One region of the Hyphomicrobium methylovorum genome, then DNA from elsewhere that is predicted to be linked to it. Evidence: riboswitches for the same ligand, from Rfam matches in the RefSeq annotation. Region 1 holds a riboswitch; each other region holds the start of a gene.
What was found. Region 1 has a riboswitch for cobalamin ahead of DLM45_RS04295 (TonB-dependent receptor plug domain-containing protein). Riboswitches for the same ligand answer to the same signal wherever they lie in the genome.
Positions count from the first base shown of each region.

Region 1 (4,455 bases):
TAGTCTTTGGTGACTTCCTTCTCGACCGGCAGAGGTTCTTTCGGGTCGATGATCAGCGGACCCCACATGCCGCGCATCGCGACGTGCTCATTCACGTTGACATGACAGTGATACCACATCGTTCCAGATGGCGCGGCGACGAAGCGATACGTGAAGGTCTCACCTGGTGCGATCGCCGCTTGCGTCGTGTCCGGAACGCCGTCGTTCTTCCAGGTTCCGCGCTGGTAGAGGCCATGCCAATGAATCGTGTGCGGCAGGGTCGTGTTGTTCTCGACCTCGACTTCGATTTCATCGCCTTCGACGACATGAATGAGCGGGCCGGGCGTCTGGCCGTTGAAGGAAAACGTGTGGAACGTCTGCTTATCAACGAGCGTAACGATTGTGTCTTCGATCGAGAGACTGAATTGATGCGTATCGGCCTTCGCAGGGTTGGGCCAGAGCAGCAGAAGCGTGACCATTGTCGCCAGCATCAACGCCCAAAATTCCATGACATTCATATAAAATGAATGTTTAAGCGCAAAAAAAGTGGACTTCGATTGTGCGGCGTCGCGAGTAGATCGCTGCTTGGACGACTCTTGGGCTCCAATAAGGAACGGTTGAAGCTCATTCTCGAAAACCATCGGATCCCCCGATTTGTCTGTCCACGCCATATCCCGACCTTTGCACTTCATCTGTATAAAAACAATATCTAAAATGAATGTTATAGAACGCTGCGGCAGTTTGTTCATGGGAGATGCCTTCTGAGTGCGGGATTACATGCCGGCGGAGCAAAGCGCTTGCAGCGCGAGTTTGCTGATGCCGAGTTGCTCGGCAGCTCCGGGCATGGCCTCCCAAAGCTTATCGTACCAGACTTCATCGGTCCCAACGGTCCGCATCAGTCCAACCCACTTCACCAGCGCAGGTTTGGGCTTTCCCGATTGCATCAGCCAGTGAGCGAGGTAGAAGCGCGCGATCAAGTCGTTGGGATCGGCGCGCAGAGCAATGTCGAACTCGGCCTTCGCGCGTGCGTTGACCCAGCCGCCGTTCGCGATAACGATAGCTTCGCCCAACGCGACGTGAAGCATGATATTTTCTGGATCGTTGGCGATCGCGCGTTCGAGTGCTGAAATGCTCGCGTTGGCAAATCCGGTCTGCAGCAGAGTGCCACCGATGATCTCCCATTGCGTGCGTGCATTCTTTTCAACCAGCAGAGACGGAAGCGCTGGAATGCCTTTGATTGCGGTGGGAAGCGTTGTTGCGCCGCTGTTGAGCGGACCGGTGAGCTGGTAAACCGTGAGCGGAGCCGGGTGCGTGATTGCCGGTATCAGCACAACGCTCGCAGCTGCGCCGATGCCGATAGACATCATCCCGATAACAAGTTGCCGAACCGACAGTCGAGCTTTCATGGGCGTCCAACCAATCTCGTTTTGGACGCCGTTTATACGCCACTCATTCAAACATGTAAATCATTTGCATGTTATGGTGAGCAGTCTGCCGCACCGCGTCGGATGGCGGAGAAGTCGACCGTTTCAGACCTCGCAGGTCGCTTTCAATTCGGCGGGGTTGAGGACGGCGGGTCTGGATCGAGGTCGAGAAGTCTTGCAAGCGCACGTTTCGGCCGAATCAGGTCTTCAAGCGTGTACTGATCGAGAGAGGCCAGAAATGCATTCGTTGCATCATGCAGGGCGCGGCGAAGGATGCAGGCCGGTTGGATGCGGCAATAGCCCGGTTGGTTCATGCAACCGATAACGTCCAGTTCCTGCTCGGTATCGCGTATGACGGTGCCGACGTTGATTTGCTGCGGGCGGCGGAGCAGCCGGAAGCCGCCCTTTTTACCTTGCACCGTCTCGAGATACCCAAGCTGCCCCAGGTGATGCACCACCTTCATCAGATGGCTCCGGGAAATGTCGAACCGCTCTGCGATCTCGCTGATGGTCGACAGTTCAGCCCCCTTCAACCCTGCGTGCATAAGAACGCGCAAGGAATAGTCGGCATGAAGTGTCAATCGCATCCGGGTCGCCTTGAGGTGAGTCGAGATAGCACAAACATATAATCCCTATCGATGTTTTACAAGGAAGCTACGGCGATCCCCCGCATCGCTCCACCCGGACGGAAGTCCGAGCCTTCTCAGCATAGTGACAAATCCGCATCTAGCCCGACGGCCGATATATGCTCAGCCTCGAAGGCCAATTGACTTACCCGAGGCGGTAACTTTGAATGGCCGCGTGACGGTGTTGCAACAGGTGAAAAGCTTGCTGCAACAAGAGGGAATGCGGTGCGACACGCCAGTGTCAATGCCGCGACTGCCCCCGCAACTGTAAGCGGCAAGCTTACTCCTGATATGCCACTGAAGCCTCGGAAGAGGCCCGGGAAGGCGGGAGAAAGCGCCAGAGCCGCGAGTCAGGAGACCTGCCGCCACAAGCTGCCCATCTTCCGTGCGTGGGGCGCGGCAGAACGGAGTCCCGTAGCGGCGGCTGATGTGTCAACCGAAGGGGAGTCACGTCAGGTCATGAATGTCGCGTGGTGGGGAATTTTTGTTTTAACGGAACCTGAGTCGCGCGTGGCATAGCGGCCGCGCCGTAAGTCCGTTCGCCCTTAATCGCGACTGTTCACCTGCCCTGCGCTCCCTCTTCGGTCGAATCCACCGAGGGGGACTTTATGTTGCGCCGAACCAGTATTTGCGCCGCCAGTGCGGCACTCGCGAGTATGTCGATCAGCTTCGCGGCCGTTGAAGCACACGCCCAGTCGACCGACTTGGCGACCACCGAATTGCCCCCGATCGTCGTCGAAGGTGCAACCGTCGAAAAGCCGAAGATCGCCGTGAGGCGTGCGGCTGGAAAGGACGTTGTCGTCGGCGTGCCGCCGTCCAATTCGGATGCCCCGCCCGTCGCCGTAGACGGGGGCGAGGGAGGAGCGGGCGCTTCGGCAACCGAAACCATCAGCGGCGTGCCGGCCGACCAAATCGGCTCGTCCGTCACCGTCATTTCCGCGGCCCAGTTGAAGGCGCAAGAAATACGCTACGTCGCCGACGCGCTGCGAAGCCAGCCCGGCGTCTCAGTCAGCCGCACGGGCAGTCCAGGTAGCTTGACGCAAGTCCGCATCCGTGGCGCCGAAGGAAATCAAACACTCGTCTTGATCGACGGCATCGACGCGTCCGACACGGCAAATGGCGAATTCGATTTTTCCAACCTTCTCGTTGACGATATCGATCGCATCGAAATCATCCGCGGCGGCCAGAGCGGCATCGGCGGATCGAAGGCCATCGGCGGCGTAATCAACGTCATCACGAAGAACGGCAAAGGCCCGTTGACGGTCGTAGCACGCGCCGAAGGCGGCAGCATGGGAACGCGGGAAGCCTTCGCACGCGTCTCGGCTGGCAACGACAAAGTTTGGTTCTCTCTCAGCGGCGGTTCTCGCGAGGTCGACGGCTTCGACATCTCGCCCGTTGGTCATGAGAACGACCCGACGCGAATCAGCACGCTGAACGTGCGTGGCGGCGCGCAGCTCTTGAAGGGTGTGACGCTCGACTTCACGCTCCACCACATCGATAAGAATCTTAAGTACGACGATTTCGGTTATGCGCCCGGCCAGCCATACTTGATGGCGATTGACGGCAATTTCCATAACAAGACGAGCATCTGGCTGAGCGGCGCCAATCTGACGTGGGACTCGTTTGACGGCGCATTCACGCAGGTCTTGCGCGCAACGCGCAATACGACCAGCTCTCATGACGGTGGTGACTACGGCCCCTCGACAAACGAAAGCGAAGCCAACAAGTTCGGTTATCTCGCGACGTATCGCTTCGGTGCCAGAGACTTCCGCAACAGCGTGACCGGCATGGCCCAGTATGAGGACGAAGCCTTCACGCCGATTTCGCTTTATACGGATGGCCTCGAACGCAAACGCGATCGCATGGCGTACGTCGGCGAATATCGCGGCGAATATTTCGACCGTTTGTTCCCTACCGTTAGCGTCCGGCATGACGACAACGATAGCTTCGCAGACTACACGACGTGGCACGCGGCCGTGTCTCTGCGGCTTCCCGAGATCGGCGCCCGCCCGCACGCGAGCGTCGGCACGGCTGTGACATTGCCGGGAATGTACGAACAGTTTGGTAGTATTCTCGGCCAGTTCCAGGGCAATCCGAACCTGCTGCCGGAAGAGTCGTTCGGCTGGGATGCTGGCGTCGAGTTCACAACGTGGAACGGTCGTGCAGTCCTCGACGTGACGTACTTCAACGCCAATCTGACGAATGAAATCACCGGCATTCGGGTCGGCGGGATCTATACGCCAATCAACCTCAACGGCGAAAGCGAACGGCAGGGCGTGGAAATATCCGGCCGTGCAATGCTAACGCCGGATCTCAGCGTCGGTATGAGCTATACGCGGCTGCTGGCTTACGAACCAAACGGACTTACAGAAATTCGCCGTCCGCGAAATGCCGGCCGTGCAGACCTCAACTATTCGTTCAACGAC
Region 1 covers NZ_QHJE01000001.1:851,489-855,943, reverse strand. The annotation lists gene DLM45_RS04310 (multicopper oxidase domain-containing protein) at 1-470, opposite strand, end outside; gene DLM45_RS04305 (tetratricopeptide repeat protein) at 753-1,385, opposite strand; gene DLM45_RS04300 (RrF2 family transcriptional regulator) at 1,529-1,990, opposite strand; cobalamin riboswitch at 2,192-2,410, shown strand; gene DLM45_RS04295 (TonB-dependent receptor plug domain-containing protein) at 2,638-4,455, shown strand, end outside.

Region 2 (4,455 bases), 1.4 Mb from region 1:
CAGCCGAGCGGCGATCGAAGCTGCGCTTGCGATTCCATCCAAACCAACGGCATGCGCGATTTGATCCGGTCGCCCCGGATACGTCGAAAGCATCAGCGCCACGCGCCGTTCGCGCGCCGGCAGAGATTTTAACCGCGCCCAAGACGCAGCAAGATCGGCAACATGCGCAATGCCGTGAGCATATGGAACATGCCGCAGAAGCGCAGGCCCAGCATCGCCGTTCAGAGCTTGAGGCTCCTTGAACGAAATAACGCCCGCAAAAATCCTGCCGTCGAGTTCCGGCAGAACGACGTGCATCGCAAGGTCGGACGCACTGACGCCGCGCTGTGATTGATTCCACAAGGTCTCCGGCGCGTTCGTCATCGCTACCTGCAGCACTGGACAATCGCCAGCGTCGAGCGGAGACGTATCATCCTCGCGCGCCGAAAACGCCGTCGCGTTGACGACCACGCTTGGATTGAGCCGCTTCAGTTCGCCCGCAAGCCAGACAGCCGCGTCAGGCGCGCGCAAACTCGGCACGTAGAGTAACGTCGCTCCCATGCCGCGCGCTTCGAGCGCTTCTGCGAGCTTCTCGATCGGCGCAATATCACCAGCCGTCAGGTGTGAACGATAGAAAACGATAGCGGCAGAAGCCCCAGCCGTCTTGCCCGCATCCGCAGCACGATAACACCCGAATTGCGGCGTCGTGCGAACCTCTGGCATTGGCGAAGCTTCGCCGCGTGCGCGCGACAGCAAGCTTCGGAGAGCACTGCGCACATTCTCCGCGCCACCGTCATCGAGTAACGCTTCGAGACGTGCGAGATCATCAGCTGCAACAGTCGAAAGTGCCGCAAGACGCATATCGGGACGGCCATCGCCAGGCACGATTGCCAGCGCGACGCCCAACTCGCGACACCTGCGGCTCAACTGTTCGCCGCCGTAGCGCCAATAATCGAGCCCACCAAGCAGCCGCACCAGAACCGCACGCGATCCCTTCACAGTCGCGTCGAGAAACAGATCGACCGACATCGGGTGCCGCAACGTATTGAGGTTTGCGAAGCTCAAGCTCGGACGCTCGTCCTGCGGCACATCGCAAAATGCTGCCGCGGCCATCGCCAAATCGGAGTCTGAAAACGACAGGACGACGAGATCTGCCGGCGCGAGCGCGAGATCCTGAGGCGCAGCGGCCTCATCGAGATCCCGACTCTCGCGCACGACCAGATGCATTAGCCAGCGCCCGTGAGAGCGCGCGCAATCGCGTCACGGTTCAGTCCCTTCTGGCCAATGACGACCAGACGCCCGATACGTTTTTCTTCCGCGGTCCAGGCGCGTTCATAGCGCGTATCGACCCGCTCGCCGACGCCTTGCAGCAGAAGCCGCATCGGCTTGCCCTGGACTGCCGCATATCCCTTGATGCGGAGCACATCATGCGTCTTCGCCACATCCTGAGCCCGCGCCGTGAGATCGGCTGGCGACGTCAGTTCCGGCACCTCGACAATGAACGTCTCGAAATCGTCGTGGTCATGATCGGGCATATCGTCATGATGCGACGGTCGGGCGGCGAGATCGTTCTCAGCGGCGGCCGAAAGACCGAGCAGCACACTCGGCGCCACGCGTCCCTCACGCGTCGCCACGATCTTGATCGCGCGCGGCACGCTATTCTTGATTTCGGCAGAAACGGACGCCGCTTCATCGTCCGTCAGAAGATCCGTCTTATTCAGCACGATGAGATCGGCGCAGAGCAGCTGATCCTCGTAAACCTCTTCAAGCGGATTGTCGTGATCGATGGACTCGTCTTCCGCACGCTGCGCAGCAACCTTCTCAGGATCGTCGGCAAAGCGACCCGCGCGAACAGCCGGACCGTCAACCACGGTCACAACTCCATCCACCGTCACGCGATTGCGAATATCCGGCCACTCGAACGCCTTGAGCAACGGCTTCGGCAGAGCCAAACCCGACGTCTCGACGATGATGTGATCCGGAGCGGGACTACGCGACAGCAATGCTTCGAGCGTCGGCACGAAATCGTCCGCGACCGTGCAGCAAAGGCAACCGTTCGTCAGCTCGACGATATTCTCTTCCGGGCAGTTCTCGATACCGCACGAGCGCAGAATGGTGCCGTCCACACCGACGTCACCGAACTCGTTGACGATCAGCGCCAATCTCCGCCCCTCAGCATTTTCGAGAGCATGACGAACGAGCGTCGTCTTTCCCGAACCAAGAAAACCGGTGACGATCGTAATAGGAACCTTACGCGGGCTCATGCAGCAGTCTCCTGGCCGGATTTATGGTGCGGGCGTGGCGGCGAGGGAAATGGTCTGCAGCACCGGACAACGGTTCGCATCTTAACCTTTCCGCGCCCCACCGGCGCCGGTTTCAATAAATGATGGCAGGTTTCCTGGCTCGCGGGTCGCGGCATCCGGCAACCTTCCCGGGACGTATCCCAGTGGTACATTTGCTGGATGCTCGCCGCTTACAGTTGCGGGGGCAGCTGCGGAGTGAAACCGCATTCCCTTAGAACCCTCTTGCGAGGGACCATCGCCTCAACGGATAAGTGACGCCCCATGCTTCGTCAATCGCCAAGCGCCGCAACGGTAACCCCATGCCGCCTTCCATGACGTGCCCCCCGCTAACACTCGTTCTGGGCGGCGCACGTTCAGGCAAGAGCACGCATGCCGAGCGTCTATTGACCGCACTGCCCCCGCCTTGGGCCTATGTCGCAACGGCCGAAGCTTTCGACGATGAAATGCGCGATCGGATTGCAACCCATCGCGCACGCCGCGGCGCCGGTTGGCAGCAATTCGAAGTGCCCCTGGACCTTGCCGACGCTTTGGCTAACCAGACCGCATCCCTCCCCTGCCTTGTCGATTGCCTGACGCTCTGGCTCTCGAACTTGATGCACGCCGAAAGAAACATCCCGCACGAAACCGACCTCTTGATCGCCGCACTCGCCAAACGGACCGCACCCTGTATCATGGTGTCGAACGAGGTAGGCCTCGGCATCGTGCCCGACAACGCGCTGGCGCGCCGCTTTCGCGACGAAGCCGGACGATTGAACCAACGCCTCGCAACCGTCGCCGACCGCGTGCTCTTCATCGCCGCAGGTCTTCCGCTGACACTGAAAGGCTAATCGTGACCGAGAACCATACGACGACCGAAGACGCCGATCGCCACAAAGCGAAGATGGCGAAACGCAAAGCCCTGCAGGATGCGGAAGTCGCGTCCAAAACGGTCGAAAAAGGTGTGCTGCTCATTCACACCGGCCCCGGCAAGGGCAAATCGACGGCGGCGTTCGGCCTCGTGTTGCGTGCACTCGGGCACGGCTGGAAAGTCGGCGTCGTGCAGTTCATCAAGGGTGCGTGGCACACCGGCGAACGTACCGCGCTCGAACGCTTCGGTGATCAGGTTTCCTGGCACACGATGGGAGAAGGCTTCACCTGGGAGACGCAGGACAAGGCGCGAGACATCGCCGCCGCTGAACGCGCTTTCGCCAAGGTCAAGGAGTTGATGGCCGATCCCGAAATTCGTTTGCTAATCCTGGACGAATTGAACATCGCCCTGCGCTACGATTATCTGCCGCTCGACGACGTCATAGAAACACTCCGGAACCGTCGCGCCGATTTGCACGTCGTCGTTACGGGCCGCAACGCCAAACCGGAATTGATCGCACTGGCTGATGGCGTGACGGAGATGGGCGCCACGAAGCACCACTTCGCCGCTGGCATCAAGGCACAGCAGGGTATCGAGTTCTAAAGGCATGCCCGCACGCGCGCTGATGTTCGTAGGCACAGGCTCCGACGTCGGCAAATCGCTGATCGTCGCGGGCCTCTGCCGCCTATGTGCGAACCGCGGCCTCCGCGTCCGCCCGTTCAAGCCGCAGAATATGTCGAACAACGCTGCTGTTACGGCTGACGGCGGCGAGATCGGTCGCGCGCAAGCACTACAAGCCCGCGCCGCTCGCGTTCCGCTCTCCGTTCACATGAATCCCGTGTTGCTCAAGCCCCAAAGCGAAACCGGCGCACAAGTCATCGTGCAGGGGCGCATGATCGAAACTTCGGGTGCGCGCGCATTCCAATCGAAAAAACGAAGCCTCATGCCCGCCGTGCTTGAAAGCTTCGAACACTTGAAGGCCGATGCCGACATCGTGCTGGTGGAAGGCGCGGGCAGCGCATCCGAGATCAATCTCCGAGCAAACGACATCGCAAACCTCGGCTTCGCGCGCACCGCTGACGTCCCGGTAATTCTCATCGGTGACATCGACCGCGGTGGCGTCATCGCCAGTCTCGTCGGAACGAAGCACGTTCTCGATGCCGCCGATGCGCAAATGATCCAAGGCTTCATCGTCAACAAGATGCGCGGCGATCCAACTCTATTTGCGGACGGCATGACCGCCATAACCTATCTCACCGGATGGCCTGCCCTCGGCCTCGTTCCATTCTTCAACGAAGCGCGGCGCCTGCCGCCCGAAGATGCACT
Region 2 covers NZ_QHJE01000001.1:2,246,310-2,250,764, reverse strand. The annotation lists gene cobN (cobaltochelatase subunit CobN) at 1-1,206, opposite strand, end outside; gene cobW (cobalamin biosynthesis protein CobW) at 1,206-2,243, opposite strand; cobalamin riboswitch at 2,351-2,534, opposite strand; gene cobU (bifunctional adenosylcobinamide kinase/adenosylcobinamide-phosphate guanylyltransferase) at 2,582-3,109, shown strand; gene cobO (cob(I)yrinic acid a,c-diamide adenosyltransferase) at 3,112-3,732, shown strand; gene DLM45_RS10885 (cobyric acid synthase) at 3,737-4,455, shown strand, end outside.
Region 2: linked by a shared signal. The riboswitch ahead of cobW (cobalamin biosynthesis protein CobW) and the one ahead of DLM45_RS04295 (TonB-dependent receptor plug domain-containing protein) in region 1 are both predicted to bind cobalamin.

Region 3 (4,455 bases), 490 kb from region 1:
CCGGCGAGAGTCCACTCGCCACGCCCGTTCCAGAACGATTGCTTCATGCCGACTTCGACTTGGTTGCCCGTCGTCAAACCGAATTTCGCGAAATTCTTTGCAAGATCGAGCAGCGGCACGTTGATCGGATCTGTACCAACCGTGTACTGGCCAAAAAATGCGAAGTTCCGTATCGGCTCATACACGGCGCCAACGCGCCAACCAAGAGCTCCGAACGTCTTTTCGAAGCTCTGGCCAAGGCTTACATCCTCGCGCTCGATCGTCGGTGCATCGAAGCGCACGCCCCCGACGATTGTAAGATTGTCGAGAAGATGAATGCGGTTCTCGGCGAACACGCCGTACTCAGTCAGCTCGGATTTGTATTTCGGGTCCAACCGATCAGGATTCGGGAAAAATCCGCGGTCGAAGTTGTAAGGATTGAGCGAGTTCGCCTCGGACGGAATGTAGTTCGAGTATCCAAAGCGCGTCCGCGTAATATCGAAGCCGACGACGGACTCGTTCGCAAATCCTAGGATCCGGCTGCGAACCGTCGCGTCGTTGCGCGTGCCGATCTGATCTTGCTGTTGAACGATATGAATATAGCCGCTCCGGTCGACGTCGCCGGTGACCGGATTGAGGAAGTAATCCTCCGCGTTGCGCCACTCGCGATTGCTGGACGAAATGTAAGAGATGTTACGGAACGACAACGCGGAGCTTGGCGTGTATTCCGTCTTCAACTGTGTGAAGTTGTCTTTGAACCGAATTCGGCTGTCGTAGACGTTATAATTCTTCTCGCGCAGACTTTTGTCGATTTCGCCGTCACGGAAGGGCGTTCCAAAATAACGCATCGGCTTTTGATCGCCGTAGTCGGTCGACAGCGTGAACACGAGATCTGGCGCAGCCTGAAGCCTCAATGCGCCGGAAATTCCAAAATTCTCCGAGTGCCCAAGATCCACCCAGCCTTCCGAAGCGTCTCCCGTGACATCGAAGCGATAGGAGAGCGCTTCATTCAACGGACCAGCGCTATCGAACGAAAGGCGTCGCCCCAGGTTCGAGTCGACGTAAACCTGCGCTTCGTTTTCGTAATGCGTCGTGATCGGCTTCTTGGGAACGACGTTGATCACGCCGCCAATCGCGCCTTGGCCATAGAGAACCGAAGCCGGACCGTGCAAAACCTCGATACGGTCGACGGACCACATGTTGAACGGGAAGGTGACGTTGCCGCGGCCTGGCGATATGCGCGTCCCATCGTAAAGCCGCACGACTGAGCCATTGCCTTGATAGCCGCGGCTGGCGAACGCTTGGCCGTAAACCGGATTGGCAACGCTGCTGAAGCCCGGCGCATTATGCGTAACGGCGTCCGTCACGGTATCTTGGCCGCGGTCGCGCGCGACTTCGCCGGAAATGACACTGACGCTGGCAGGTGTTTCGAGCGGCGTGAGATTGAGGCGGCTACCCGCTGTGGTCGGCACGCTGAGATTGAGGCCAGGCTTGGTCGGCGTATTGACGCCGGTTTGGGCAGGATCAACCACAGGCTCCGCTGGCTGCGTGTTGGTTGACGCCTGGGCCGGAGCCTTTTGCTTGACCGTTGAAGGCTTTTTGGCCTTCGCCATCTTCTTCGGAGACTGTGTGCCGAGCACGGTGACAGGCGGCAGATCACTCGAATTTGGCGCCGCTTGCTGCGCGTTGACGAGGCACGGCGCAAAGACCGAAGCGAGGACGGAAAGGCTTGCACCCGCCGAGAGGCGACGCAGATGCGTCTGGCCATTGGACCGGAGTCCGGAGATTGAATTGAGCATAGGACCTGCGTGACGACGAATGTGGCACGTCACAGCAAGCGAAGGCGTCTCGAGCGCATAGCAAGCTCAAGCCGTCAACGATCAGAACACCCCGTCTGATCCGTGCTCGCGTGTGACCACGACCGTCGGCAGGTCTCCTGGCTCGCGGGTCTTAGCGTCTTGACCTGCCTTCCCGGAACGCAGCTCCAGTGGCGCGAGTGGTCAAGAGCTTGCCGCTTACAGTTGCGGGGGCAGCCGCGGAATTTGGCACAAGGCCATCACCGCATTCCCTATTGATTCCTTGCGGAAACCGACAAGATAGGGTGTCGCCGGATGACACGGCGAGTCAATGCGCGTGCGGTCGAATGGCCGGGGCATGTGCTCAAAGCGTCACAAGCGAGGAAGCTGCGCACGGGATTATCAGTGCGCAGCTGTTTGCACTTAGCCGAGTGACTCGAGGTATTCGTAGACAGCGCGAGCAGGCTCGCCACCCATCTTTGCATGCGTCAGCAACGGAATGCCGTGCGCGCCGGGGGCCTTCGCGGCTTGCGGGTAAGCTTCCAGCGCCGTCTTGACAATATCCAGCCTGCCGAGCATGGCGGCTGCAAAGATATCAAGGCGCGCGCCGTGTTCGATCAGAAGCAGCGCCATGTCTCGGCCGCCGGTGTGAGCGGCTGCACCAAGCCCGGATTCGAAATCTCCGCCGCCCCAATCCCAGCTCGCGTTGACGAGCTTGGGCTCGATCGCAAGCAGCTCTCGCACGCGATCGATATCGCTATGCGCCTTCCGGACGAATTCGCTCACAAGCTCGGGCGCCAATGCGGCAGGCCTCTCCATAGTCCATTCCCTTCAATGATCAGGCGTGCAATTTGAGAGATGTTAGCGACTGCGTCGTTACAACTCTACAGTCTCCGCAGCGCCGTTTGGCCACGGCCGATTGCTACGAGCGGATGCATACTATTTTTTGACAAGGAAAGCGCCGCGATCAGGAACGGGCAATTGGATCGTGACTTTGAGGCCGCCCAGGTCTGATCGGCCAAGCTCAACATCGCCGCCGTACAGCTGAGCGAGATCGCGCACAATCGCCAATCCAAGACCCGAGCCCTGATTGTCGCTTTCCCATTGCGTTCCGATATTGAAAACGATCTTCCACGCTTCAGGCGGCAGGCCTGGGCCATCATCCTCGACGACAAATTTTAGCTGGCGCGAATAATCGCCATCAATCCCGAGGCGAACGACGCTTCGAGCGTGCCTCAAAGCGTTGTCGACGATGTTCGCCAGCAACTCGTTCAAGTCTTCGCGTTCGGCCGCAACCATGACGCGATCCGGAATGTCGTTGCGGATGACGACGCCGCGATCGACATAAAGGCGAGAGAGCGCGGCCGTGACCGCCGTTGCGACGTCGGACAAGGACGACAGGGTACCAGGTCGTGCGCGTGTCGCAGCAATGCGCGCTCGCGCGATCTGATAATCGATATGGCTTTGCATGCGTCGGCATTGGTCGCGGATAACGGAAGCGGTTTCGGTTTCGCCGCGCCGATTGAGCTGCTCCGCCTCATCGACCAGGATTGCCAGAGGCGTCTTCAGACCGTGTGCAATATTTCCCGCTTGCGCGCGCGCCCGTCCGATCTGCTCGCTGGATGACTGCAGCAGACCATTGAGGTCGTCGATCAGCGGCTGAACCTCTTCCGGAAACTTGCCCTTCATCGACGCCGCCGAGCCCGAGCGCACCGCCGCCAGCCCTTCGCGAAGTTGAGAGAACGGGGTCATGGCGTAAAACAACAGCAGCACCGCAGCTGAAATCATGGAAGCGGCAAACCCACCAAGCGACCACAGCAATACATTGTTGAACTGCTGCAGTTCTTGCCGAAGGTGCGCTTCGTCGGTGCCGATAATGAAGTGGACGGGAGACGCGGGTGTGTCCAGCATCCGTGCGCGCTCGGCGATGTGCAGTTTCCCGGTCGGTCCATCGATCATCAGCGTATGCGTTTCGCCGTCAGCGCGCGGTAGCTCCGAAATCGAAAGCGTATCACCTTTAAGCGATCCGGAACGTGCAATGACGCCGCGATTATCCTGGACTTGCCAATAGAAGCCCGAATGCGGTGGTTGATAGCGCGGATCGCTGAGCGGCCGTACGAGCTTGAGTGTGCCGTCAGGTCCGGTTTCCAGCAGCACCTCAAGCTCGTCCAGATGTTCGAGCAGCTCATCGTTGAGCTGCCGTCCAAGGAAGTCTTGAAAGACGAGCGAAAGCGCGATGCCTGCTGAGGCGACACCAAGCACTGCCCAGATCGTGGCTACGAGCATGAGTCGGGAGCGAAGGCTGCGCATTGGAGGGTTCAATCCATACGGTAGCCAAGGCCGCGGACGGTCGTAATGACATCGCGCCCCAGCTTACGCCGCAGCCTGCTGATATAGACCTCGATGGTGTTCGACTCGGTGCTCTGGTCGAGCGAGTAAAGCCGATCGACGAGCTCCTGTTGTGAGATGACGCGTCCCACGCGATGCATGAAGTACGACAGCATCCGCATTTCGAGTGCCGTCAGCTCAATCACACGGCCATCCGCCGTTGCTTTCCCGGCGACAGTATCGAGGGTGATGTCGCGGTTCTGGAGAACAGGATTTCCGCTCCCGGACTTCCGGCGGATCAATGCGCGCAGGCGCGCTACGACCTCTGGCGTGTGGAACGGCTTCGAGAGGT
Region 3 covers NZ_QHJE01000001.1:1,339,309-1,343,763, reverse strand. The annotation lists gene DLM45_RS06540 (TonB-dependent receptor) at 1-1,778, opposite strand, end outside; cobalamin riboswitch at 1,889-2,087, opposite strand; gene DLM45_RS06535 (ankyrin repeat domain-containing protein) at 2,199-2,594, opposite strand; gene DLM45_RS06530 (sensor histidine kinase) at 2,715-4,061, opposite strand; gene DLM45_RS06525 (response regulator transcription factor) at 4,094-4,455, opposite strand, start outside.
Region 3: linked by a shared signal. The riboswitch ahead of DLM45_RS06540 (TonB-dependent receptor) and the one ahead of DLM45_RS04295 (TonB-dependent receptor plug domain-containing protein) in region 1 are both predicted to bind cobalamin.